3 regions of the Ensifer sp. ENS06 genome follow, and region 2 is predicted to be linked to each of the others. Evidence: predicted binding sites of a transcription regulator. Region 2 holds the regulator's gene; each other region holds the start of a gene.
What was found. Region 2 encodes LexA, which represses DNA repair genes until DNA is damaged. Its sites were predicted from a motif close to TGTTCNNNNTGTGTTCNG; they were not measured.

Region 1 (7,662 bases), on a different contig from region 2:
ACGCTCGTCGCCGAGCTGGCTGTCGCGCAGCCGCGACACGGCGTCATATTCATAGAGGCCTTGCTGTGCCTTGGTCGTCGACTTGACGCTCCATTCGATGAGTTCGAGGCCAAGGGCGGCGGCGATCTGGCGGGCAAGCTCGGTCTTGCCGGTGCCGGGCTCGCCCTTGACCAGCAGTGGGCGCTCCAGCCGGATCGCGGCGTTGACGGCGATCATCAGGTCCTTGTCGGCGATATAGTCGGCGGTGCCTTGAAATTGCATGGGCGTCTTCCGGTTCAGCGTAAGTCAGGCGAAGTCATGCCCTATGGACTATCGCATAATGGCTTAAATCGGAATCGTTTTGAGGGTGGGCGCGATCAAGGGGTCAGCCGCGAAGCGCGGTGACCTCGATCTCGATTAGCATTTCCGGGCGGATCAGGTCGCAGACGATCATCGTTGCGGCCGGGCGGATCTCGCCGAAGACTTCGCCGAAGATCGGGAACACCCGGTCGGCGAAGCTGGCATCAGTGACGTAATAGTGGTTGCGCACCACGTCCTTCATCGAGAAGCCCGCTTCCTTCAGCGCGCCCTCGATCGTCTTCAGGCAATTGCGCGCCTGCTCTTCCACCGTCTCGGGCATGGTCATGGTGGCGTAGTCATAGCCGGTCGTGCCGGAGACGAAGCACCAGTCACCCATCGCGACGGCACGCGAATAGCCTGCCGTCTTTTCGAAGGGCGAGCCCGAGGAGATGAGCTTGCGCGCCATATCTTCGTTTTAAGCCCAGGGGCGCGCGGCGCCGACCGTCTTTTCGAAGCTGTCGATGGCGGTTGCCTTTTCCAGCGTCAGGCCGATGTCGTCGAGGCCGTTCAGCAGGCAGTGACGCTTGAAGGCGTCGACCTCGAACTTGACCGAACCGCCGTCCGGACCGGTGATTTCCTGGGATTCCAGATCGACCGAGAGGATGGCGTTGGAGCCGCGCGAGGCGTCGTCCATCAGCTTGTCGAGGTCAGCCTGGCTGACGACGATCGGCAGGATGCCGTTCTTGAAACAGTTGTTGTAGAAGATGTCGGCAAAGGACGTGGAGATCACGCAGCGGATGCCGAAGTCGAGCAGCGCCCACGGAGCATGCTCGCGCGAGGAGCCGCAGCCGAAGTTATCGCCGGCAACGAGAATGCTGGCGTTCTGGTAGGCCGGCTTGTTGAGCACGAAGTCCGGGTTGACCGAGCCGTCTTCATTGTAGCGGGCTTCGGCGAAGAGGCCCTTGCCAAGGCCGGTGCGCTTGATCGTCTTCAGGTAGTCCTTCGGAATGATCATGTCCGTGTCGATGTTGACGACGGGGAGGGGGGCGGCGACACCGGTGAGCTTGACGAATTTTTCCATAACTTCAGGCCTTCGATTTCAGAAGAATGTTGCGCTAGCGTTTAGATGAGTTTTGCGCCGAAATGAAGGAAAATCTGTTCAAATACGCTTCGCCGGGCGGGTGAAAATGCCCGCCCGGCGAGAGCTTCGTCCGGATCTCGATTGTCTGCAGGGACTTAGCTTGCCTTCACCGGGCTGTTCATGGCCCAGAGAACGCCGAAGGGATCGCGGAGCTGGCCGTAGCGGTCGCCCCAGAACATCACCTCGATCGGCATCACGACCTCGGTGCCGGCGGCAACCGCACGGTCCCACCAGGCATCGATGTCGTCGACGGTGAGCGTCAGGGTGAAGGCCTGCGGCTTTTCCAGCGGATGGCCGTATTCCGGATAGGCATCGGCGAGCATCAGCGAGCTGCCGTTGACATAGAGGTGGATGTGCATCGTGCGGCCCTGCTCGTCGAGCGGGTGCCGGCCCACTTCCTTGGCCCCGAAGGCGCTCTGGTAGAATTCGGACGCCTTGGCGGCGCCATCGACCTGAAGATAGGGCAGAAGGCCGTTGAGGACCGGTGCCGGCTGCTGCGTCTGGGTATCCATATCGTTCTCCATCCTGTTCGAAGAGCCAGGACCGTGCTGGCCTGCCTCAAGGACGGACATGGAATCTCCGATCCGACATGGGGTCGAAAAAAAATCGCAGCCGGCTGCATGACGGTTTTTGAAGTCCGCCAACAGGGTTCGAGCCGATCACGGATCGGCCCGATTGCAATGATCGCCGGGGATCGATTCCGACGCCCGGGGATCGATTTCGACACCCAGGGATCAGAGGTCGATGATCGTGCCGCGGCCGTCGTTCCAGATGCGCATCTCGCGCTGGCCCTGGGCCGCACCTGCGGCAGCCGGGCGCGCGGTGGCGCGGGCAGGCCTGAAATTCAGCCGGGTGGCAATGGCGCTGCCGACCACGACGACGGCGGCGATGCCGGCCAGTGCCAGCGCCAGCGAGGCGGTAAGCACAAAGGCCGCGAACGTGATGGTCAGGGCTGCGGCCGTAAAGAGAACAGAGCGAATGCTTTGCATAATCGTCACCTTTCTGATGGCGATGTGGGGGCGCGCCTTCGGACTTGCAAGAGGTGGGCTCTCGAAAGGGGTGCGGCGGTTCGCCTCGTCTTGCGGAACGCGGCAAAGGCGGGCACAACTGAAGCATGAACAAATCGAGCGAACATCACCCTGTACGCCTGCGCCGCTCGGTGCTTTGCGTGCCGGCCGACAATGCCCGCGCGCTTGCCAAGGTCGCGGAACTCGCGACGGATGCCGCGATCTTCGATCTCGAGGATGCGGTAGCGCCCGAGCGCAAGGTGGAAGCGCGTGCGGCGCTGGTGCAGTATCTGACGGAAAGCCGGCCGGATTGCGAGATTGTCATTCGCATCAATGCGATCGGCTCCGACTATGGTCAGGGCGATCTTGCTGCGGCGCTTGCGGCCAATCCCGACGCCATCCTGTTGCCGAAGGTCGAAAGCCCGGCGGATATCCAGGCGGCGGCCGACTGGCTCGACGAGAACGATGCGCCGGAGACGCTGCGCCTCTGGGCAATGATCGAGACGCCACGCGGGGTGATCAACGCGCCGGCAATCGCCGAGGCCGGCCGTACCTTCAGTGGCAGGCTCGATTGTTTCGTCGTCGGCCTCAACGACCTGCGCAAGGAGACCGGCGTTCCGGATCGTCCGGGCCGGCCCTATCTCATCCCCTGGCTGATGCAGATCCTGCTTGCTGCGCGCGGCGGCGGGCTCGATGTCATCGACGCCGTGTTCAACGATTTCCGCGATGGTGCCGGTTTCGACGAGGAATGCCGGCAGGGCCGCGACATGGGCTATGACGGCAAGATGCTGATCCATCCGGCGCAGATCGGCCCGGCGAACGAGCGCTTCGGCGTGGAGCAGATCGCCGTCGACGAGGCGCGCGCGATCATCGCCGCCTTTGCGCTGCTCGAAAACGCCGGCAAGGGCGTCATCAACCTCAGCGGTCGGATGGTCGAACGGCTGCACCTCGACCAGGCCGTAACGCTTGCCGCCAAGGCGGACCTCATCGAAAAACGAAAGACAAGATCTTGAAACTCTTCCGCTTCCTGACCGGCCCTGACGACGCTTCCTTCTGCCACAAGGTGACGGCGGCGCTAAACCAGGGCTGGAGTCTGCATGGCTCGCCCACCTATGCTTTCAATGCCGACACGCAGCACATGCAGTGCGGCCAGGCGGTGGTGAAGGAGGTCGAGGGCAAGGAATACACCCCGGATATCAAGCTGTCGGAGCAGTAGTCGAGGCTGTTTGCCGTCGTGCAGGTTTGCCCCTCTCCTCGGGTTTAGCCCGAGGACTAACCCTCTCCCTGCAGGCGGGGCGAGGGGACGCGGTTGATGCTCACAATCGGCGTGTGCGGCCTGCTTTCTGGAATCGGTCGTGCTCCGATTGGGATGCGAACGGTATCGCGAGTTTCCTTCGTCCCGCCTGCGGGGAGAAGGTGCCGGCAGGCGGATGAGAGGCTTCCTCACCACGCGGATGAGGGGCGGCCCTCACCGCGCGATGATAGCAAATGAAGTGTCAGCCGCCGACGTGCTCGACGCTGGCCTCGATCCGTTCCATGTCGTCGTCGGAGAGGCCGAAATGGTGGCCGATCTCGTGGATCAGCACGTGGGTGATGATGTCGCCCAGCGTCTCCTCGTTCTCCGCCCAATAGTCGATGATTGGGCGGCGGTAGAGGGTGATGCGGTTCGGAAACTGGCCGGTTTCCATGGTGAAGCGTTCGCTGATGCCGCGGCCTTCGAAGAGGCCGAGCAGGTCGAAAGGCGTTTCCAGCGCCATGTCCTCGAAAACGTCGTCGCTCGGGAAGTCGGCAACTTCGATGATAAGGTCGGTCGTCAGCTGGCGGAATTCCTGCGGCAGGTGGCCATAGGCCTCCAGCGCAAGCTGCTCGAAAGTGGTAAGCGTCGGTGCGTGGCGTTCCCGCCAATCATCGGTCTGGTCAATGCGGGCCATAGGCACTCCTTGTTGCCCTCCATATAGCGATTTTGCCTTTGTTTTTCGAGTGTTGAATTCCTTGACCACAGAGACAGGAATAAATTCTTATAATTGGCTGTTGACTCATTTAGGAAGCTCTGGAATCTAATAGAACATAACATGAACATTCTGATGGGAGTTGACCGTCATGGCCGACACAGCCGTGCAGCGGGAGACGGTACTTTCGCTCCGAGAAACCATAGCCAGGATCGAAAACCGTCGGCTTCCGGGCGTCGTGCGCGCCGCCAAGGCGGCCGATCCCGGCGGCTTCCGTCAACGGGAAAAAGACGAGCCCGGCCGCAAGGCGCTGGCGCTCGGCGTTCCCGATCTGGACGATCTTCTCGAAGGCGGCCTGCCGCTCGAAGGCATGACGGAAATCCGCAATGCCGAGACGCGCGATGCCGGTGCGGCCGCCGGTTTTGCCGCAGCACTCAGCGTGCTCTGTCAACGGGCGCGGCTTGAAAAGGGCGAGCCGGCCGCCCCCGTTCTCTGGATCAGCCAGTCGATGGCTTCCACCGAGGCGGGTGTGCCCTATGGGCTGGGTCTGAAGGCCTTTGGTCTCGATGTCCGCGGCCTCGTCTTCAGCCTGCCACGCACGATAAAGGATGCGCTCTGGATCGCCGAGGCCGCGCTTTCCGTGCCGAGCTTCTGTGCCGTCATCCTTGAAATTCGCGGCAACCCTGCTGCCCTGGCACTCAGCGAGAGCCGACGCCTGCATGTGCGCTCGCGCGCTGGCCACGTCCCCCTTCTGCTTCTGCGCCAATCCGGACACGAGGAGGCGAGCAGCGCCTTCTTCCGCTTCCTCGTCGAGCCGGCGCCGGCGCGCGAGCGACCGCTACCGGATGGATCGATGCTTCGCGGCAGCATCGGCCATCCCGTCTTTCACGTCATTGCCGAGAAGAGCAGGGCTCCTGCGCCGCTCGGCTTCTTCCTGGAGTGGAACCCCCATGACCGCCGCCTTTACCCCGTCGAGCCCCTACCAGCCGCTGCTGCGGCAGATCCAGAACCAGCGCATTCTGTCGCTCGCCTTTCCGCATCTTCCGGCCGATCGGGTCGCGCGCAAGCGCTGGGGGAACTCGTGGCTTTCCCGCGGGCGTCCTGAGCATCCGCCCGTCGTCTTCGCCGACAAGGTGAAGAGCGCAATGCGTCTCGTTGCGCTCGATGGTTTCGCTGAAAGGCGTGGGTTTCATATCGGCCAGGGTGTCGCCGAGGCGCGGGCCATGTGTCCCGAGATCGACGTGCTGCCGGCCGATCCCGCCGCCGACCGGGCGCTGCTTGCAGGGCTGGCGGACTGGTGTTGCCGCTACACGCCGCTCGTCGCGCTCGATGGCGACAGCGGCCTCTTTCTCGACATTACCGGCTGCGCCCATCTTCTCGGCGGGGAAAAAGCGCTGCTCGACGATCTGCTCGCTCGCCTTTTCCATCTGGGGGTCGAGGCCCGGGCGGCGATCTCTTCGTCCGCCGGGCTCTCCTGGGCGGTGGCGCGTTTCGGCTCCGACGCTATCCTTGCCGAGGACGAGGCGGCGCGGGCGCTGGGACCCTTGCCGATGGCGGCGCTGCGGCTGCCGCAGGAAACGATCGAAACACTCGGCCGGGTCGGGCTCAAGCAGATCGGCGACCTGATCGAGGCGCCGCGCGCACCGCTCGCCCGCCGGTTCGGCGCAACCCTGCTTCTGCGTCTCGACCAGGCGCTCGGGCGCGAGGACGAGCCGCTGTCGCCACGGTTGCCCGTCGCTGCCCTTTCGGCAGAGCGGCGGCTCGGCGAGCCGGTCCAGGGTGAAGACGATATTTTGGGCCTGACGGAAGAACTGGCGTTGCGGCTGAAACCGGAACTGGAGAAGCGCGGCGAGGGCGGGCGCCTGTTCGAACTGCTGCTTTTCCGCGTCGACGGTGCGGTCTTTCGCATCGCCGCCGGCACGTCCTCGCCGCTCAACGAGCCGCGTCGCGTCGCGGGTCTCTTCCGCGAACGCCTGCAGGCGGTGCACGAAGATCTCGATGCCGGCTTCGGCTTCGAAATCCTCAGGCTTTCGGTGCCGAAGAGCGAAAAATACGAGGTGATGCAGGAGGATTTCTCCGGCACGCCGGATCGCGAGCGTCCGCTTGCCGCCTTTGCCGACCGGGTCATGGCGCGCTTCGGCGCAGAAAGCCTCATGGTGCCGGCGCTCTCGGAAAGCCATGTGCCGGAGCGGGCGGCAAGCTTCCGGCCGCTCACGGACCTGGCGCTGATCGGCAAGACTGAGGAACCGGGTAACAACATCCCGGCGCCCCTGCTTGCTGCCGCCGCCCGGCCGCAGCGGCTCTTTCCAAGTCCCGAGCCGGTGGAGGCGGTGGCCGAAGTGCCGGAGGGGCCGCCGAGAAGCTTTCGCTGGCGGCGCACATTGCACCGTATCGCGCGCGCTGAGGGGCCGGAGCGGATCGCCGGCGAATGGTGGCTTGATGGCGAGCCGGCGCTGGAGCGTGATTATTTCCGGGTGGAGGACGATAGCGGCCGGCGGTTCTGGCTGTTTCGCGAGGGTCATTATGGCGCGAGCGCCCCGCCGCGCTGGTTCATGCATGGAGTCTTCGCATGAGCGACGCTACCCCCTATTTCGAGATCGGTGCCTGGTCGAATTTCTCCTTCCTCGAAGGCGCTTCCCATCCGGGTGAGATGGTCGTTGCGGCGAGCCGCCTCGGTATTGGCGGCCTCGGCATTGCCGATCGCAACACGGTCGCCGGCGTGGTGCGCGCCCATGCGCAGGCCAAGGTGGAGAAGTCGGCTTTCCAGCCCGGTGCGCGGCTCACCTTTGCCGAAGACCTACCCGACGTGCTCGCCTATCCCTTAAACCGCCGCGGCTGGGGCAATCTCTGCCGAATGCTGAGCGCCGGAAACCTGCGGGCCAAGAAGGGCACCTGCACGCTCTTCGAGACCGATCTCATCGAATGGGGCGAGGATTTGCTTCTCGCGGTGCTGCCGGGTCCTGTCATCGGCGCGCCGGAGGCAACCCTGCTTGCCGATTTTCTCAAGCGACTGAAACCGCATTTCGCCGATCGGCTCTACCTGGCGCTGGTGCCGCGTTATGATGGCTTCGACCAGTTTGCCTTTGCCGGGCTTGCGACCATCGCCCGTCATGCGGCGGTCAGGCTCGTCGCCACCAACAGTCCGCTGTTTCATGCCGCCGGCCGGCGGCCGCTTGCCGATGTCGTTACAGCCATCCGCGAGCATGTGACGATCGCGACCGCAGGCTATCGGCTCCATGCCAATGCCGAGCGGCATCTGAAGACGCCCGCCGAAATGATCCGCATC
Region 2 (7,662 bases):
CGACGAAATCAGGATCCGCCAGGCCATATTCGGCGAACGTCCCGTTGACCGAGTATCCCGTGTTCGACTGGGCCGCACACAGCGTCTCCCAACCGGTGCGGCAATGCGGACAGTAGCCGCAGGCGCTGTGAAGCCAGGGAACGCCGACCCTGTCGCCCTCTTTCACTCTTTTGACACCGGCGCCGACCGCCGAGACATAGCCGACACCCTCGTGCCCGGGAATGAATGGTGGGCTGGGCTTCACCGGCCAGTCGCCATTTGCAGCATGGAGATCGGTATGGCAAACGCCCGTTGCTTCGTATTTCACCAGGATCTGTCCCGGCTGCGGCGTGGGCACTGCCACTTCCTCGATCGTCAGGGGCGCGCCGAATTGCCGAACGACGGCTGCCTTCATCGCCTGAGCCATTTGCCAATCCTCCTCCAATCGCCGGGCCACGGAGAGGTTTCTTATGGGAACAGTGGGCCGGCAGGGGCCTATCTCACATACGAAAATCGTGTAATTGGCTCGAGCATCATGGCGCTCACAGCCAGTGCCCGGACGTCATTTCCTGCTTGGCGTATACCGCCAACATTTCAACGCAGTTCACGTAGCGCCATCGTCAGGTTGCAGCGTAAACCCGCCGGCAGAGTTCGACAATGGGTGGAGTGCAGAAGCGGTTCAGAGACCGACTGCCTTCGGCGCCCGGCCGGATCGAACAACGCATATCGTGCAACGGCGCTCGAGCGGGCGCGCTGGCGCGCGTATTGACAGGATCGGCGCCGGTCGTGTTGACTGAATGCTACGGGGCCGTAGCTCAGTTGGGAGAGCGCCGCAATCGCACTGCGGAGGTCGAGGGTTCGACTCCCTTCGGCTCCACCAAAACGATCAGAAGGTGCCCGGTTGCCGAGGTATCGGAACAGCGGCTGATTTGTCATCAGCAGATCGCCAGTTCGAGTCTTTCCGGGGACACCACCATGCTAAGCCACCGTTCGGCCTTCGCGAAACGCTGCCCGATCCCGTGGCCACCTGTTTTCAGAGGCTGAACGGATCCCGCGCCGATCGCTTCTCGCTCGGTGCACTGAACGGGTCGGCTTTCTTCTCCTTGGACTTGCGGCCCTCGTCGGCGATGATCTCGTCGACCGCCCTCTGGCACTTCATCAGCTCGTCGGCCGCCGGGCCGGTGCCGCGCAGGCTGAGATTTGCGATGACGCGATCTTCAAACGCGATGGCCAAGGCCCGCTTGCGCACGAAGCCCGTCAGGAACTCGGCGTCGGTGACGTTCACGAACAGAAACTTTTCGCTCGCATCACCGGCAGCGGTCGCCGAAGCGCTCCAGGGATCGGTCTTGTCGAAGCGGAAGGTCAGGTCGTACTCTTTGCCGACCTCGAGCGACCTCCAGTCGTCGCTGGCGAAGCTCATATAGAGCGGCGACTCGGAGCCCTTGGGATAGAACCCAAGGCGCAAGGTGACCCCGCCGTCGAATACCGACGAGATGAAGCAGGAGCCCTCCATCGAGGTGTCGGAAGCAACGGTCCAGCCGTCGACATCCTTCCACTTGATGATTTCGGACTCCTCAGCCGCGGCCGATCCCGCGGCGATCAGACAGCTTACCAATCCGACCAGCAATCTACGCATGCAAAACCCCCGTTTGCCCGCATTTTGATAGGTCCCCGCATCGCTGTCGAGGGTGCCTAGCCGATACCAGGCAATATTTTAGGAATATTCACCTCTCCGCGGCAAGCGGACTGCCCATCACATGGCGAAAGGATCTTTCGATGACTTGGTCTGGCCGCCGCCGGCAAAGGGATCGTTGTTCGGCGCATTGCCGCCGGCGCCCGCAAAGGGATCGTTCGCCGCTCCCTGACCGCCATTCGGGATCAAGGCGCTCACCGCCTCCTGGCACTTGAACATCTCGCTTACCGCCTTCATCGAATCACGCAGGCTGAGGCTCGCGACGACGCGCCCCTCGAAGGCCAGCGCCAAGGTGTTCTTGCGAACGAATTCGGTAAAGAAGTCGGTGTTGGAAAAGTTGACGACAAGGGCCTTGGCGCCGGTCAGATCAACACCGAACGCAACGGCCGGCCACTGACGACCACGGTCGAGCTGCAAGGCAACATCGTATTCCCGCTGCGGCTCGATGGATTTCCATTCGGCATTGCCGATCGAAAGAAACGCCAGGTTCGTCGATCCCCGCGGATAAAAGCCGATACGAAGGATAGCGCCGGCGTCATAGCTCGTCGCCGCGTAACACGAGCCTCCCAGGGAAGGATCGGATCCCACCGTCCAGGCGTTGATCCGTTTCCAGATATTCGAACGCCCTTCTTCGGCAGACGCCGCTCCAGCCGTGAGCAACAGGCCGAGCACCACCAACGACAATCTATGCATGCAACCACCCCACTTTCCACGCAAAGTTATCTTTTTTTAGAGGCCTGTCGAGACGGTGAAGGCCCTTCCCCGCAGGGATTTTTGCGCGCCCCAGGCCCGATGCGAAAGCTGGCAGCTCCGATGCATTCTCCGCGCCGGTCCATGAAGAACGGCCGAGACGAGGTTGAGATGGAGCGGCTGGCGCAAATCAGCCACAGCCTGCGGGCAAAGAGCTGTTGAACATGGCAGAGTGATCGCCATGCTTGCTGGACTTCGGAACGAAAGCGCGGTTCACATCGTTTACCAACCCGTAGTCCCACCCCTTCATCAAGTGGACGATCACCGTGCTTGCCGCCCTGCTTCTCGCTTCGATAGTCGCATCGCCCAATATGCCTGACGTCAAGCTCAGTGCCGCGACGGTGGATGAACTCCAGACCGATTTCGAACGGGCCGTGCCGTGCCATCAGATCGATGGACGCAATGTTTGGAAGGGCGCGCTCGCGTTCTACATCCAGTCCTTCGTTTATGACGGCGATACGCCCGTTGCGACCGATGCGGCCGACGCAGTGCTTCCGGAAGACAACAGCGCCGAGACGGTGAAGGAGTTCGAAGACGCCTGCTCGGCCTCGCAAGCGACTTAAGTCTCTCCGCGAAGAGAGCCGCGATTCGTTCGAATCACGCGCGCGACCGGCCTGCCCGGCGCTGTTTTGGGACGCAACCGTCGCCGAAAACCGCCCCGCTCCCGCAAAAGTGACCAATCGACCCCCACAGAAGCAGCCAGTTGCCTGAATTCACGGAATTTTAGGCACTTGCGGAACACATATGGAACAGATAGTGTCTGTTCTTGATTTGTTTCACGCCTCTGGAGCGACGTGCCATGCTGACCCGCAAGCAACAGGAATTGCTTCTGTTCATCCACGAACGCATGAAGGAGTCGGGCGTACCGCCGTCTTTCGATGAAATGAAGGATGCGCTCGACCTGGCGTCGAAGTCCGGCATTCACCGTTTGATCACGGCGCTCGAAGAACGCGGGTTCATTCGCCGGTTGCCGAACCGGGCGCGCGCGCTCGAAGTCATCAAGCTTCCGGAAGCCTACGCCGCCGGCCAGCAACAGCCGCGCAGAGGCTTCTCGCCGAGCGTGATCGAGGGCAGCCTCGGAAAGCCGCCGGCCGCCGCTCCTGCCACGCCGAAGCCGGCGCCGGTCGCCGAAAGCACGTCTGTTTCCGTCCCGGTGATGGGGCGCATCGCTGCCGGCGTGCCGATCTCGGCGATCCAGAACAACACCCATGACATTACCGTTCCGCTCGACATGATCGGCAGCGGCGAGCATTACGCCCTCGAAGTAAAGGGCGATTCGATGATCGAGGCCGGCATCTTCGATGGCGACACGGTGATCATCCGCAACGGCAACTCGGCCAATCCCGGCGACATCATCGTGGCGCTCGTGGACGACGAGGAAGCGACGCTGAAGCGCTTCCGTCGCAAGGGCGCGTCGATTGCGCTCGAAGCGGCCAACCCCGCCTACGAGACGCGCATTTTCGGACCAGATCGCGTGAAGATCCAGGGCAAGCTCGTCGGGCTGATCCGCCGCTACCATTGAATTCCAGGCAGAACGCCGAATCAAAAGAGCCTCGCCACTGAAAGTGGCGAGGCTCTTTCCATTTAAGGCGACCTGAAATCCAGATCGCTTATTCGTGGATCGTGTATTCGCCGAGTTCGCAGAGATCCTGCGTGTCCTCGGTCGTATCGAGGGCCGAGCCTTCCTCGAATTCGAATCGCATGTCGTATTTGCAGACGTCCCGCCCGTCGGCAATCGTGATCTCCATGCTCTCGCCGGGGTTCAGGACCTGCCGACCGAAAACATCGTCTTCCCATTCATTGACGCCGACCGGCGACGTATAGAAATTCGTCAGTACCGCGCCGGTGTTGTTCTTCAGCTGGAAAACCAGGTCGTCCGCGCGCGCCTCAATAGCGGTCGCAGCAAAACACGCCAACGCCGTCAGGATCAGTCTCTTTTTCATTGATGCCATTGCCTCCGTTCTTAATGTTGACGGACGCTACCGATGCGGTTGATCTCAGCGGAGTCATCGTTCCCCCTCTACCGAATTCACCGAAGCGATAAGATCCGACGGAGGCATAGGAGACGTGGCTTGCGCGGACGTGGGGTCGCGAATATTACCGCGCTGCCCTAAGGCAGAACGTCAAACCAAACTTCACGAGGTGAGATTTTTGGAGGCCTCGCCCGGAATTGAACCGGGGTACAAGGATTTGCAGTCCTCTGCGTCACCACTCCGCCACGAGGCCTCACAGCTCGGATAACCAAGCGTTGGCGCGGATTTAGAATGATTGCAGAAAAACCGCAAGAGGCATTTTCTGAAAAACGCGCCGTCGAATTGCAGGACGGATACTTTCCACAGAACGATCGACGATGTCCGCCGATCGTCTCCCAGGTGATCTCAGCACCAGGGCGTCGGGCGCCCTTCCCACGGCCGCACGAGCCCCTCGGAAACGAGTACACGTCCAAGAGATTGGTCACCGCGTGTGACCAGGCGCAGTTTCTCGCCGGCCTTGGCATCTGATCGCCCTCCCGCCGAGATCAGCCTGAAGTCGCCTGCATTCAGCAATTCGCGCAGGCGCTGCTTGGCGTAGAAGCCGCGCGAACGCTCCTTGTCGCAGCTTGCCTGGCGGATTCGCGGTGCATCGACATCGGCGACGCGGATCGTCTCGCCATGGAAGACGAAGGTCGCGCCATCGATCACGCAGTTGTCGTTGCGAATGCCGCAAAAATAGAACTGATCGGTACGGATGGATGCCGTCTTCACCTCTTCATTCGGCCGCACGAGAGGGGTTGGCGGCGTGACGCCGACATTCACCGACGGCACCGGGGCGGCCAGGACAACCTTCGTCGCTGGGTTGGGCTTCGGATTTGGTTTGTGCCTATCCGCCAGCTGCGCAACGCGCTCCTGCGCTTCAGGAACCGCGCGCTGAGGCTTCGGCTTCGTTTCCGATCGCGATGCAAAGGCCATGACATCCGAAACCACCGGCCAGTCCCGCAACTCGGCGCGATGGTCGTAGGCCATGACGCCGCCAAGGGTGAGCGCTGCGGCCAGATACCACGGCGCCATGCCGCCCTGTTTGCTGGTGCTTCGGCCCGAACTGCGGCGTCGACGTTTCGTAGTGGCTTTGGCCATCGGTCCCCATCCTGATTCGAGACCGCATTATGCGTTTGATGGGTTGCCGAAAAGTTTTCGAAAGCACCCCAACAGAGGGGAAGACCGCGAGGAACCGGTCATTCGCCTGCGCGGCCACGGCCCTTGTTGAGAGATTCGGAATTGGTACGTGACGGCCGCGAGGAACCGAAAACTGCCGACCGCCCTGCCTCGACAACAAGATCGTTAAATCGGCGTCCGGCTCAGGAGCCGTTCGAGGAGTTGGCCTTCCCGCGCCAGCGCGCCCACCAAACGGCCAGACGACGACGGCGGCGGCGAACCGAGGGAATGTCGTGGGAAAGCACGATCAGGCCCAACGGTATCATCCAGAAGCCCAGCACGGGCAGGAAACCGAGAAAACCGCAGAACACCAGCAGCGAACCCAGCAGGATGCGCAGCAGCGGAGAGTCGGGCAGCGCGATACGCCATTTGCCCAGCACGATCTGTCGTGTTTGCGGATCAATGCCAAAATGCGTCTGCTTCCTGTTTTTATTCATCATTCCCTATCCGGCGTGTTTTCCCACAATTGGGGACTTCTCCACAGCCTCGCAACGGAACTTGTCATTTTTTTTTAAAAAAGCGCTTGGCAAATCAGAAAAGCATGCGTATTAGCAGCCTCACTTCTGAAGCGCACAGCACAACAGCGGCGCGGATGATCCCTGGTAGCTCAGCGGTAGAGCATTCGACTGTTAATCGACAGGTCGCCGGTTCGAATCCGGCCCGGGGAGCCACTTTCTAAAAGAGCCATTTGCAGCGATGCGAATGGCTCTTTTTCATTTTGCACCTATGTTCTCCAGGTGATCAATCCCCAACCTCCCGATGGTTCTTCATGACAAAGGCCGCGGCGCCGCCCATCATCGTCTGGTTCCGCAAGGATCTCCGCCTGGCCGACAATCGCGCCCTCTCGGCTGCCGCCGGCGAGGCAGCCGTCATTCCCCTCTATATTCGCGAACCCGCCGACAGCGGCAACGGTCCGCTCGGGGCGGCGCAGGCGTGGTGGCTGCACCATTCGCTCGAGGCCTTGGGCGCAAGTCTCGCGCGGCACGCTTCTCGCCTCGTTCTTCGATCAGGCGCGCCGCTTGACGTGATTGTCGAGATTGCGCGCGCAAGCGGTACGGAGCGCATCTACTGGAACCGGCGCTACGACCCGAACGGCATCGCCACGGATACCGCGCTCAAGAAGGCGCTGGCCGAGCGGGGAATCATCGCGGAGAGCTTTGCAGGACAATTGCTGCATGAGCCCATGCGGCTGCTGACAACGACGGGCGGCCCCTACCGCGTGTTCACGCCGTTCTGGCGCGCGCTCGAACTAAAAAACGAGCTGGCACCGCCGATCGACCGGCCGCACCATATCGCAGCCCCGGGAGCATGGCCGCGATCGGAACGCCTTGACGACTGGTCGCTGCTGCCGACGAAACCGGACTGGGCGGCGACATTCAGCGAGGTCTGGACGCCGGGCGAAGACGGTGCGGCCACCCGTCTCGAGGAATTCGTCGATGAGAAGCTCGACGCCTACAAACGCTGCCGCGACATTCCCGACGCGGATGGCACATCCCTGCTCTCGCCTCATCTCGCCTTTGGCGAAATTTCGCCGGCGCAGGCCTGGCATGCGGCAGCTGGGCCCCAGGCCGATAGCGGCGAAGGGGCGGCCACCTTCCGCAAGGAACTCGCCTGGCGCGAATTCTCCTATCATCTGCTGTTTCATTATCCTGAGCTTGGCCGCCGCAACCTCGACCGTCGATTCGACCGCTTCCACTGGCTGAACGACGAGGACGATTTTACTCGATGGACCAGCGGACTCACCGGATATCCGATCGTCGATGCCGGCATGCGCCAGCTATGGCGTCACGGCTACATGCACAATCGCGTTCGCATGATTGTCGCCTCCTTTCTCATCAAGGACCTGCTCGTCGACTGGCGCAAGGGAGAAGCCTGGTTCCGTGACACGCTGGTCGACGCGGATCCGGCCAACAATGCCGCAAGCTGGCAATGGGTCGCCGGATCGGGCGCGGACGCCGCACCGTTCTTCCGCATCTTCAACCCGGTCCTGCAAGGGGAGAAATTCGATCCCGACGGTCTCTATGTGAAGCGCTTCGTGCCAGAGCTGGA
Region 3 (7,662 bases), on a different contig from region 2:
CTGACGGAGGCGGAAATAGGCCCAGGCGCCCTCCTGGTAGCGGTCGATCAGCTCGACCTCCGCCAGCAGCTTCAGATGCCTGGAAATGCGTGGCTGCGATTGACCGAGAATTTCGGTAAGATCGGTGACGGTCAGATCCCCGGCGGCGAGAAGCGCGACGAGACGCATGCGGGTCGGCTCGCCCGCCGCCTTCAGCACGTCCACCAACGCATCCAGACCCAGTTCTCTCAGCAGAGCCATAGCGATCCCCATCAACACATAAAGATATGTTTATGTGATTTGCGGTGGTGACGCAAGCGGATTTGCGCGGAGAGGCCAAACAATGGCGCCGGCGGAACAGATGCTTGTGTATGGACGCCATGCGCCACAAACGACACCTCGGGCGGCACGTCTGAAGGCCTGCACAGGCCGTCTAATAGGCCGGCTTCACGACCCGAATGAGGGCCCACACAACCGTGACAAACCCGGCGCCCTTCCCGGTGTTGGGACGCCACCCTATCCGCGTCTCTGCCGCCCCAGGTACGCGTCATCCGCCAGCCCATCTCGCCGCAGCGATAGACAAACCTGCAAACGCCCGTTCGCGCCCGCCATCGGGACGGCAACCGCAGAGCTGATCGCTACGCCGACCCCTGGAGCGTCCCGCACGTTCATCCCCCGCGCGGTCGCGGCAACAAACAGACCCTGGCGCGCAACCGAGCGACAGCTGGTCTTCGCCTCAGGTCAGGAGACAAAGGAAAACGGGCGAAGCCTGCGCCTCGCCCGTTCCTAGAACAAATGTTGCAGCGCCCGCTTCAACGGACGCAGCAAGGTCCAGCGCCACGATATGGCGGCGGCTGAAATCAGCGCGTCAGGCGCTTGTAGGTGACGCGCTTCGGGTTGACCGAGTCCGGGCCGAGGCGGCGGATCTTGTCCTTCTCGTAGTCTTCGAAGTTGCCTTCGAACCACTCGACCTGGCTGTCGCCTTCAAAAGCGAGGATGTGCGTTGCCAGGCGGTCGAGGAACATGCGGTCGTGGCTGATGATAACGGCGCAACCGGCGAAGTTTTCGAGCGCGATTTCGAGCGCTGCCAGCGTCTCGGTGTCGAGGTCGTTGGTCGGTTCGTCGAGCAGCAGCACGTTGCCGCCGTTCTTCAGCATCTTGGCGAGGTGAACGCGGTTGCGCTGACCGCCCGAGAGGTTGCCGACCTTCTGCTGCTGGTCGCCGCCCTTGAAGTTGAAGGTCGAGCAATAGGCGCGCGAGTTCATCTCGTGCTTGCCGAGCTTGATGACTTCAGCACCGCCGGAGATTTCTTCCCAGACGGTCTTGTTGCCGTCGAGCGCGTCGCGGCTCTGGTCGACATAGCCGAGGTGCACGGTATCACCGATGCGGATTGAGCCGCTGTCGGGCTGTTCCTGGCCGGTGATCATGCGGAAGAGCGTCGTCTTACCGGCGCCGTTAGGGCCGATGATGCCGACGATGCCGCCCGGCGGCAGCTTCAGCGACAGGCCGTCGATCAACAGGCGATCGCCATAGCCCTTGGTGACGCCTTCCATCTCGATGACCACCTGGCCGAGACGTTCGCCGACCGGGATGATGATCTGCGCGTCGCCGGGACGCTGGTTTTCCGCCGCGTTGACCAGTTCGTCATAGGAGCGGATACGCGCCTTGGACTTGGCCTGACGAGCCTTGGGGCTGGATGCGATCCATTCCTGTTCGCGAGCGATCGCCTTCTGGCGGGACGCCTCTTCGCGACCTTCCTGCTGCATGCGCTTGGCCTTCGCAACCAGGTAGGCCGAGTAGTTGCCCTCGTAGGGAATGCTGCGGCCGCGGTCGAGCTCGAGGATCCAGCCGGTGACGTTGTCGAGGAAGTAACGGTCGTGGGTGATCATCAGCACGGCGCCCGGATACTCGCGCAGGTGCTTTTCGAGCCAGGCGATCGTCTCGGCGTCGAGGTGGTTGGTCGGTTCGTCGAGGAGCAGCAGGTCCGGCTGCGAGAGCAGCAGCTTGCAGAGCGCGACACGACGCTTTTCACCGCCCGACAGGTTGGTGACTTCCGCGTCGCCCGGCGGGCAGCGCAGCGCTTCCATGGCCATTTCGACCTGACTTTCCAGATCCCAGAGGTTCTGGCTGTCGATGATATCCTGGAGCTTGGCGCCCTCTTCCGCCGTCTCGTCGGAATAGTTCATCATCAATTCGTTGTAGCGGTCGACGATCGCCTTCTTCTTGGCGACGCCTTCCATGGCGTTTTCAAGCACCGTCTTCGTCGGATCGAGCTGCGGCTCCTGCGGCAGGTATCCGACGGTCGCACCTTCGGCCACCCAGGCCTCGCCGGTGAATTCCTTGTCGAGGCCGGCCATGATGCGCAGAACCGTCGACTTACCGGCGCCGTTCGGGCCGAGGATACCGATCTTGGCATCCGGGTAGAACGACAGATGAACGTTCTCAAGAACCTTCTTCGCGCCGTAGGACTTATTAAGTCCGGCCATATGATAGATGAACTGACGTGCCATGAGGGAATGCTCCGCAGGGATAAGGAAATTTGCCCGCTATGTAGGCGAATTATAGGAAGGGGGCAATGATCAAAGGCATCCGCCCCCGCCCTATCCCAAAACGAACATCGCCATCGGCACCCCCGGCAGGCTCTCCCGGAAGGCGCCTAAAGCCGGCGCGGTGAAGGCCGCACCATAAGGCGCTGCCATGGCCGACCGGGCGAAACGCCCTACCCGCGACCGGCAGTATCGGCGATACCCTTGGCGCATTTGAACTCGGTCGTGCCTGCGGCCTGGATCAGCGGCCCGAGGCTCGGCGCCTTCATGACATCGCCCGTGAGCCCGATCGTCAGCCCGGTGATGATGCTGCGGCCCTGCACGGTCTGGCAGCGCATGCGCACCCGGTCGCCGGCCCCAGCGCCAAAACTCTGGTCGAAGGCCTGCTTGATCGCCGCCTCATCGAGTTCCGCGCCCACACGTTGGCGGAAAAGTGACCCGACCGCCGAGCGGTTGAGCTCTTCCAGCATGCGTAGCTGCACCGAGAAATAGTCGTCGACCGAGCCGCTCTGGCAGGTGCCGCTTCGCAGCCACTGGTGCCGGTCGAGACCGGATTGCACGCCGGGCATGGCGATAAGCAGCCGCGCCGCGGTGTCGTCGGCCATGGCAAGCTTCGGCAGCTCCAGCCAGCTGCCCTTGCGGTCGGTTGCCCGCGCTTCTGCCGCGACCCCGCAATAGCTCTTGCGCAGCGGCCACAGGCCATGCAGCGAGAGGTTGGTGGCATCGAAGCGTTCCGCCGTCTGGCTCTCGCATTCCTTGCGTTGCGGCCGCGTCTCGCAGAAACCGGGCTGCCAACTGACCGCCAGCACATAGTCGGTGCGGCTGGTTGAACTTGCCGGCGGAGCACCCTTGGATGCGTCTTCACCGGCTGCAAAGGCGCCGGGCGCAAGCAACAGCGTCAGCGCTGCCAGGATGCCCGCCACAGAACCTGATATCGCTTTACAAAAACGGACCATGATATCCTCCCGCAAAAACAAAACGGGAACAAATATCGCCCAAAACGGGAAAATTGCAACCCCTAATGTAATGCACCGTCAAATCGCTTGTGACCTCATGCGCAACGATCAACAAGCGGCGATTGCCTTTGCCACGCAAATCGATTTGAAATCTCAAAGGTCTGTCGATTGCTTCCGGGAGTAGAGATGTTCGGGCAGGTGAAGACGCATCAGAGCCCGACCGGTGCCAGCTTGAGCTGGCGGCATTTTCCGGCAACCACAGAAGCCCGCGGCATCCTTCTCGTCAGCCATGGCCTTGCCGAGCATTCCGGCCGATATGCCCGCTTTGCCGAGGCGATGGCCGGTCACGGCTTCCATGTCTATGCCCACGATCATCGCGGCCACGGCGCGACGCGGGCGCCTGACGCCCAGCTTGGGATGTTCGCGAGCCGCGACGGCCTCGACAAGATATTCGCGGACATCCGGGCAGTGCGGGAGATTGCGACCACCGCCCATCCGGACTTGCCGGTCATCCTCTTCGGCCATTCCATGGGTGGACTGATCGCGCTCAATGCCGCCGAAACCGATCCCGGCCTCTACGATGCGCTTGCCGTCTGGAACTCCAACTTCCGGCCGGGCCTTGCCGGCCGTGGCGGACTGGTGATCCTGAAGATCGAAAAGGCGCTCAAAGGGTCTGACGTGCCGAGCCCGCTTCTGACCAAGCTCACCTTCGGCATGTGGGGCGGCGCCATCAAGGATCGCAAGACCGATCTCGACTGGCTGTCGCGCGACGATGCCGAGGTCGCCAAATACGCCGCCGACCCGCTCTGCGGCTTCGATGCGACGGTCTCGCTCTGGCTCGATCTTTTCCGCCTGTCCTTCGATGGAGCCCGGCCCGACCGGCTGGCGCGGCTCCGGAAAAACCTGCCCATTCATCTCGTCGGCGGCAGCGCTGACCCGTCGACCGAGATGGGCAATGCCATCCGCTGGCTTGGCACGAAGATGAAAGCCGCCGGTCTCAGCGACGTTAGCGTCACCGTCTATGACGGCATGCGCCACGAAACACTGAACGAACTCGGCCGGGACCAGGCGACGGCCGACTTTGCCGCCTGGTGCCTGCGCGCCGTCGCAGGGCGGCGCTGACCGGAAATATCATGGCCGACATGTCGCTTCCCAAGATCGCCGCCGACCACAACCGCATCTCCTTCGGGCTGACGCTGATGGTGATCTCGGTGCTTCTGTCGCCGCTGATCGACATCTTCGCCAAGCTCGCGATCGCCACCGTTCCCTCGGCCGAAATCACCGCCGTGCGCTTTCTGCTGCAGGTCGTCTTCATCCTGCCGATCGTGCTCTTCCGCGGCAGCCTGTTTGATCTCACCTGGAAGAAGACCGGGCTGCACGCGTTGCGCGGCGGTCTGCTGGTCGTGACCATGCTCTCCTTCATTACCACGCTGAAGGTCATGGAAGTCGCCGACGCGATCGCGATCTTCTTCGTTGAGCCGATCATCCTCACGATCCTCGGCAGCATCTTCCTGAAGGAGACGATCGGCTGGCGGCGCTACACCGCCTGCGGTGTCGGCTTCTTCGGCGCGCTGCTCGTCATCCAGCCGAGCATGCAGGAGGTCGGCTGGATCGCCCTTCTGCCTGTTGTGGCCGCCTTTGGCCTTGCCGTTTTCCTGCTCGTAACCCGCATGGTCGCGCAAAATGAGGACCCCTGGTCGATGCAGTTTCACGCCGGCGTCTGGGGCGCTCTCTTCTGTCTCGTGCTGCTTTATTTCGGCGAAGGCACCGGTTCCGGCATCTTCGATCCGGTCTGGCCGGAAGGGTATACCTGGTATTACCTGCTCGGCGTCGGAGTCACCGCCACCATTTCAGGCGTGCTCGGCGTCTATGCCTATCGCGCCGCCCCGGCCTCGGTGCTGGCGCCGCTGCAATATCTCGAAATCGTTTCGGCCACGATCTTCGGCTGGCTCGTCTTCGGCGACCTGCCCGACGCGCTGAAGTGGCTCGGCATCGCCATCATCATCGGCTCCGGCCTCTACATCATCTGGCGCGAGCGCCGCGTGCACAAGGACACGAGCGTCGCTCCGGTGTCGCCAGCCATCTGACAACAAAGCCATCTGAAAACAAAAGAAAGACCATCGGGAGGAATATCATGAAAACTGGAGGTCAGCTCATCGTTGACGCGCTCGTCGCCAACGGGGTGAAGCGCATCGCCTGCGTGCCGGGGGAAAGCTATCTCGCCGTGCTCGACGCGCTTTACGACACCTACATCGACGTGCTCGTCTGCCGCCAGGAAGGCGGGGCCGCGATGATGGCGGATGCCTGGGGGCGGCTGACCGGCGAGCCCGGCATCTGCATGGTGACCCGCGGCCCTGGCGCGACCAACGCTTCCGCCGGCCTCCATGTCGCCAAGCAGGATTCGATCCCGATGATCCTCTTCATCGGCCAGGTGCAGAGCGAAGCGCGCGAGCGCGAGGCCTTCCAGGAGATCGAATACCGCCGCGCCTTCACCGAGGTCGCCAAATGGGTGGGCGAGATCGACGATCCCGCCCGCATTCCGGAATTCGTCACCCGCGCCTTCGCGGTCGCCACCTCCGGCCGCCCCGGCCCTGTCGTGCTGACGCTCCCCGAGGACATGCTGACGCGCAGCGCCGAGGCGCCCGCCGCCAAACCCTACCAGCCGGTCGAGGGTCATCCAGGTCCGGCGCAGATGAAGCGGCTCGGCGAAATGCTGAGCAACGCCAAGCGCCCGATCGCCGTCCTCGGCGGCACTCGCTGGACAGCGGAAAGCGTTGCTGAATTCCAGCGCTTCGCTGAACGCTGGAAGCTGCCGGTCGGCTGCTCCTTCCGTCGCCAGATGCTGTTTGATCACCTGCACCCGATGTACGCCGGCGACGTCGGCATCGGCATCAACCCCACTCTGGCAAAAGAGGTCAAGGAAGCGGATCTCATCCTGCTTATCGGCGGCCGCTTCTCGGAAATGCCCTCGTCCGGCTACACGCTGATGGACAGCCCCTACCCACACCAGACGCTGGTGCATGTGCATCCTGACAGTTCCGAGCTCGGCCGTGTTTACAGGCCGGAGCTGGCGATTGCCGCCAGCCCGCGCGACTTCGTCGCCGCGCTCGAAAGCCTTGCACCGCCGAGCGAACCGAGCTGGTCCGCACGCACCGAGACCATGCACGCCGCCTATCTCAAGTGGTCGACCCCGCCGGAAACCGGCCCGGGCGCGGTGCAGATGGGCCCGATCATGAACTGGATCGAGGCGAACGTGCCGGAGGATACGATCTTCACCAACGGCGCCGGCAACTACGCCACCTGGGTGCATCGCTTCCACCGCTTCCGCCGCTACGCCACCCAGGCAGCCCCGGCTTCGGGCTCAATGGGTTACGGCCTGCCGGCGGCGGTCGCCGCCAAGCAGCTGCATCCGGATCGCGAAGTCATCTGCTTTGCCGGGGATGGCTGCTTCCTGATGCACGGCCAGGAATTCGCAACCGCCGTGCGCTACCGCCTGCCGATCATCACCGTCGTCGTCAACAACGGTATCTACGGCACGATCCGCATGCACCAGGAGCGCGACTATCCCGGCCGCGTCAGCGCCACCGATCTCACCAACCCGGATTTCGCAGCCCTTGCCCGCGCCTATGGCGGCCACGGCGAGACGGTGGAGCGGACGGAAGAGTTTGCCGACGCCTTCCTCAGGGCGCGCGCCAGTGGCAAGCCGTCGATCATCGAGATCAAGCTCGATCCCGAAGCGATCACGCCGACGCGCACACTGAGCGAGATCAGGGCAGGCTGAGCAGGCTTTGTTCAAGAAAGGGTTCAATCACGGCGCAGACGCGCCGTGGCTGGATTCCTGTGACAAGCACAGGAATGAGGGCGCTGGAGCATTTGCGACGGGGGCCTTCTTCCCACGCGCCCGCGCTTCTGTGCCTGCCAGCGTGCGGGCGAAGCGACGCTTCCCAGGGCGTCGTGCGCCAATTGAACGCCGATCGGCCACCGAATCCAGCAGCGCCGCCTCGGCGGCGCGGGGAACGATCACGCCCGCTAACTGCCTGCGAGATACGTCCAGCCGCTTACTCCAGCCATTCCGTCGAAAACGCACCGGCCTCATGCAGATCGGTCGTCTCCAGGCGCCCCGGCCCGAGGTTCTCGAACTTGTGCGGCACATTGGCCGGCGCCACGACGATCTGACCGGC

Region 1: a site for LexA is predicted at 4,489-4,506, ahead of IB279_RS25390 (ImuA family protein). Genes of this name have one in related genera too.
Region 3: a site for LexA is predicted at 3,495-3,512, ahead of IB279_RS12920 (ribonuclease). Genes of this name have one in related genera too.

What each region holds. Positions count from the first base shown of each region.
Region 1 is NZ_JACVBC010000008.1:267,675-275,336, forward strand. It holds gene IB279_RS25350 (MoxR family ATPase) at 1-261, opposite strand, end outside; gene IB279_RS25355 (RidA family protein) at 365-745, opposite strand; gene leuD (3-isopropylmalate dehydratase small subunit) at 755-1,360, opposite strand; gene IB279_RS25365 (glyoxalase/bleomycin resistance/extradiol dioxygenase family protein) at 1,516-1,932, opposite strand; gene IB279_RS25370 (hypothetical protein) at 2,155-2,409, opposite strand; gene IB279_RS25375 (CoA ester lyase) at 2,535-3,440, shown strand; gene IB279_RS25380 (DUF1737 domain-containing protein) at 3,437-3,643, shown strand; gene IB279_RS25385 (metallopeptidase family protein) at 3,924-4,358, opposite strand; gene IB279_RS25390 (ImuA family protein) at 4,528-5,481, shown strand; gene IB279_RS25395 (DNA polymerase Y family protein) at 5,396-6,949, shown strand; gene IB279_RS25400 (error-prone DNA polymerase) at 6,946-7,662, shown strand, end outside.
Region 2 is NZ_JACVBC010000001.1:1,780,920-1,788,581, reverse strand. It holds gene adhP (alcohol dehydrogenase AdhP) at 1-406, opposite strand, end outside; tRNA gene IB279_RS08885 (tRNA-Ala) at 784-859, shown strand; gene IB279_RS08880 (hypothetical protein) at 1,013-1,615, opposite strand; gene IB279_RS08875 (hypothetical protein) at 1,733-2,365, opposite strand; gene IB279_RS08870 (hypothetical protein) at 2,689-2,985, shown strand; gene lexA (transcriptional repressor LexA) at 3,222-3,944, shown strand; gene IB279_RS08860 (hypothetical protein) at 4,033-4,374, opposite strand; tRNA gene IB279_RS08855 (tRNA-Cys) at 4,575-4,648, opposite strand; gene IB279_RS08850 (thermonuclease family protein) at 4,801-5,535, opposite strand; gene IB279_RS08845 (hypothetical protein) at 5,757-6,050, opposite strand; tRNA gene IB279_RS08840 (tRNA-Asn) at 6,210-6,284, shown strand; gene IB279_RS08835 (deoxyribodipyrimidine photo-lyase) at 6,383-7,662, shown strand, end outside.
Region 3 is NZ_JACVBC010000002.1:763,037-770,698, forward strand. It holds gene IB279_RS12910 (metalloregulator ArsR/SmtB family transcription factor) at 1-240, opposite strand, end outside; gene ettA (energy-dependent translational throttle protein EttA) at 840-2,489, opposite strand; gene IB279_RS12920 (ribonuclease) at 2,699-3,481, opposite strand; gene IB279_RS12925 (alpha/beta fold hydrolase) at 3,668-4,603, shown strand; gene IB279_RS12930 (DMT family transporter) at 4,615-5,568, shown strand; gene IB279_RS12935 (thiamine pyrophosphate-binding protein) at 5,616-7,262, shown strand; gene IB279_RS12940 (cupin domain-containing protein) at 7,540-7,662, opposite strand, start outside.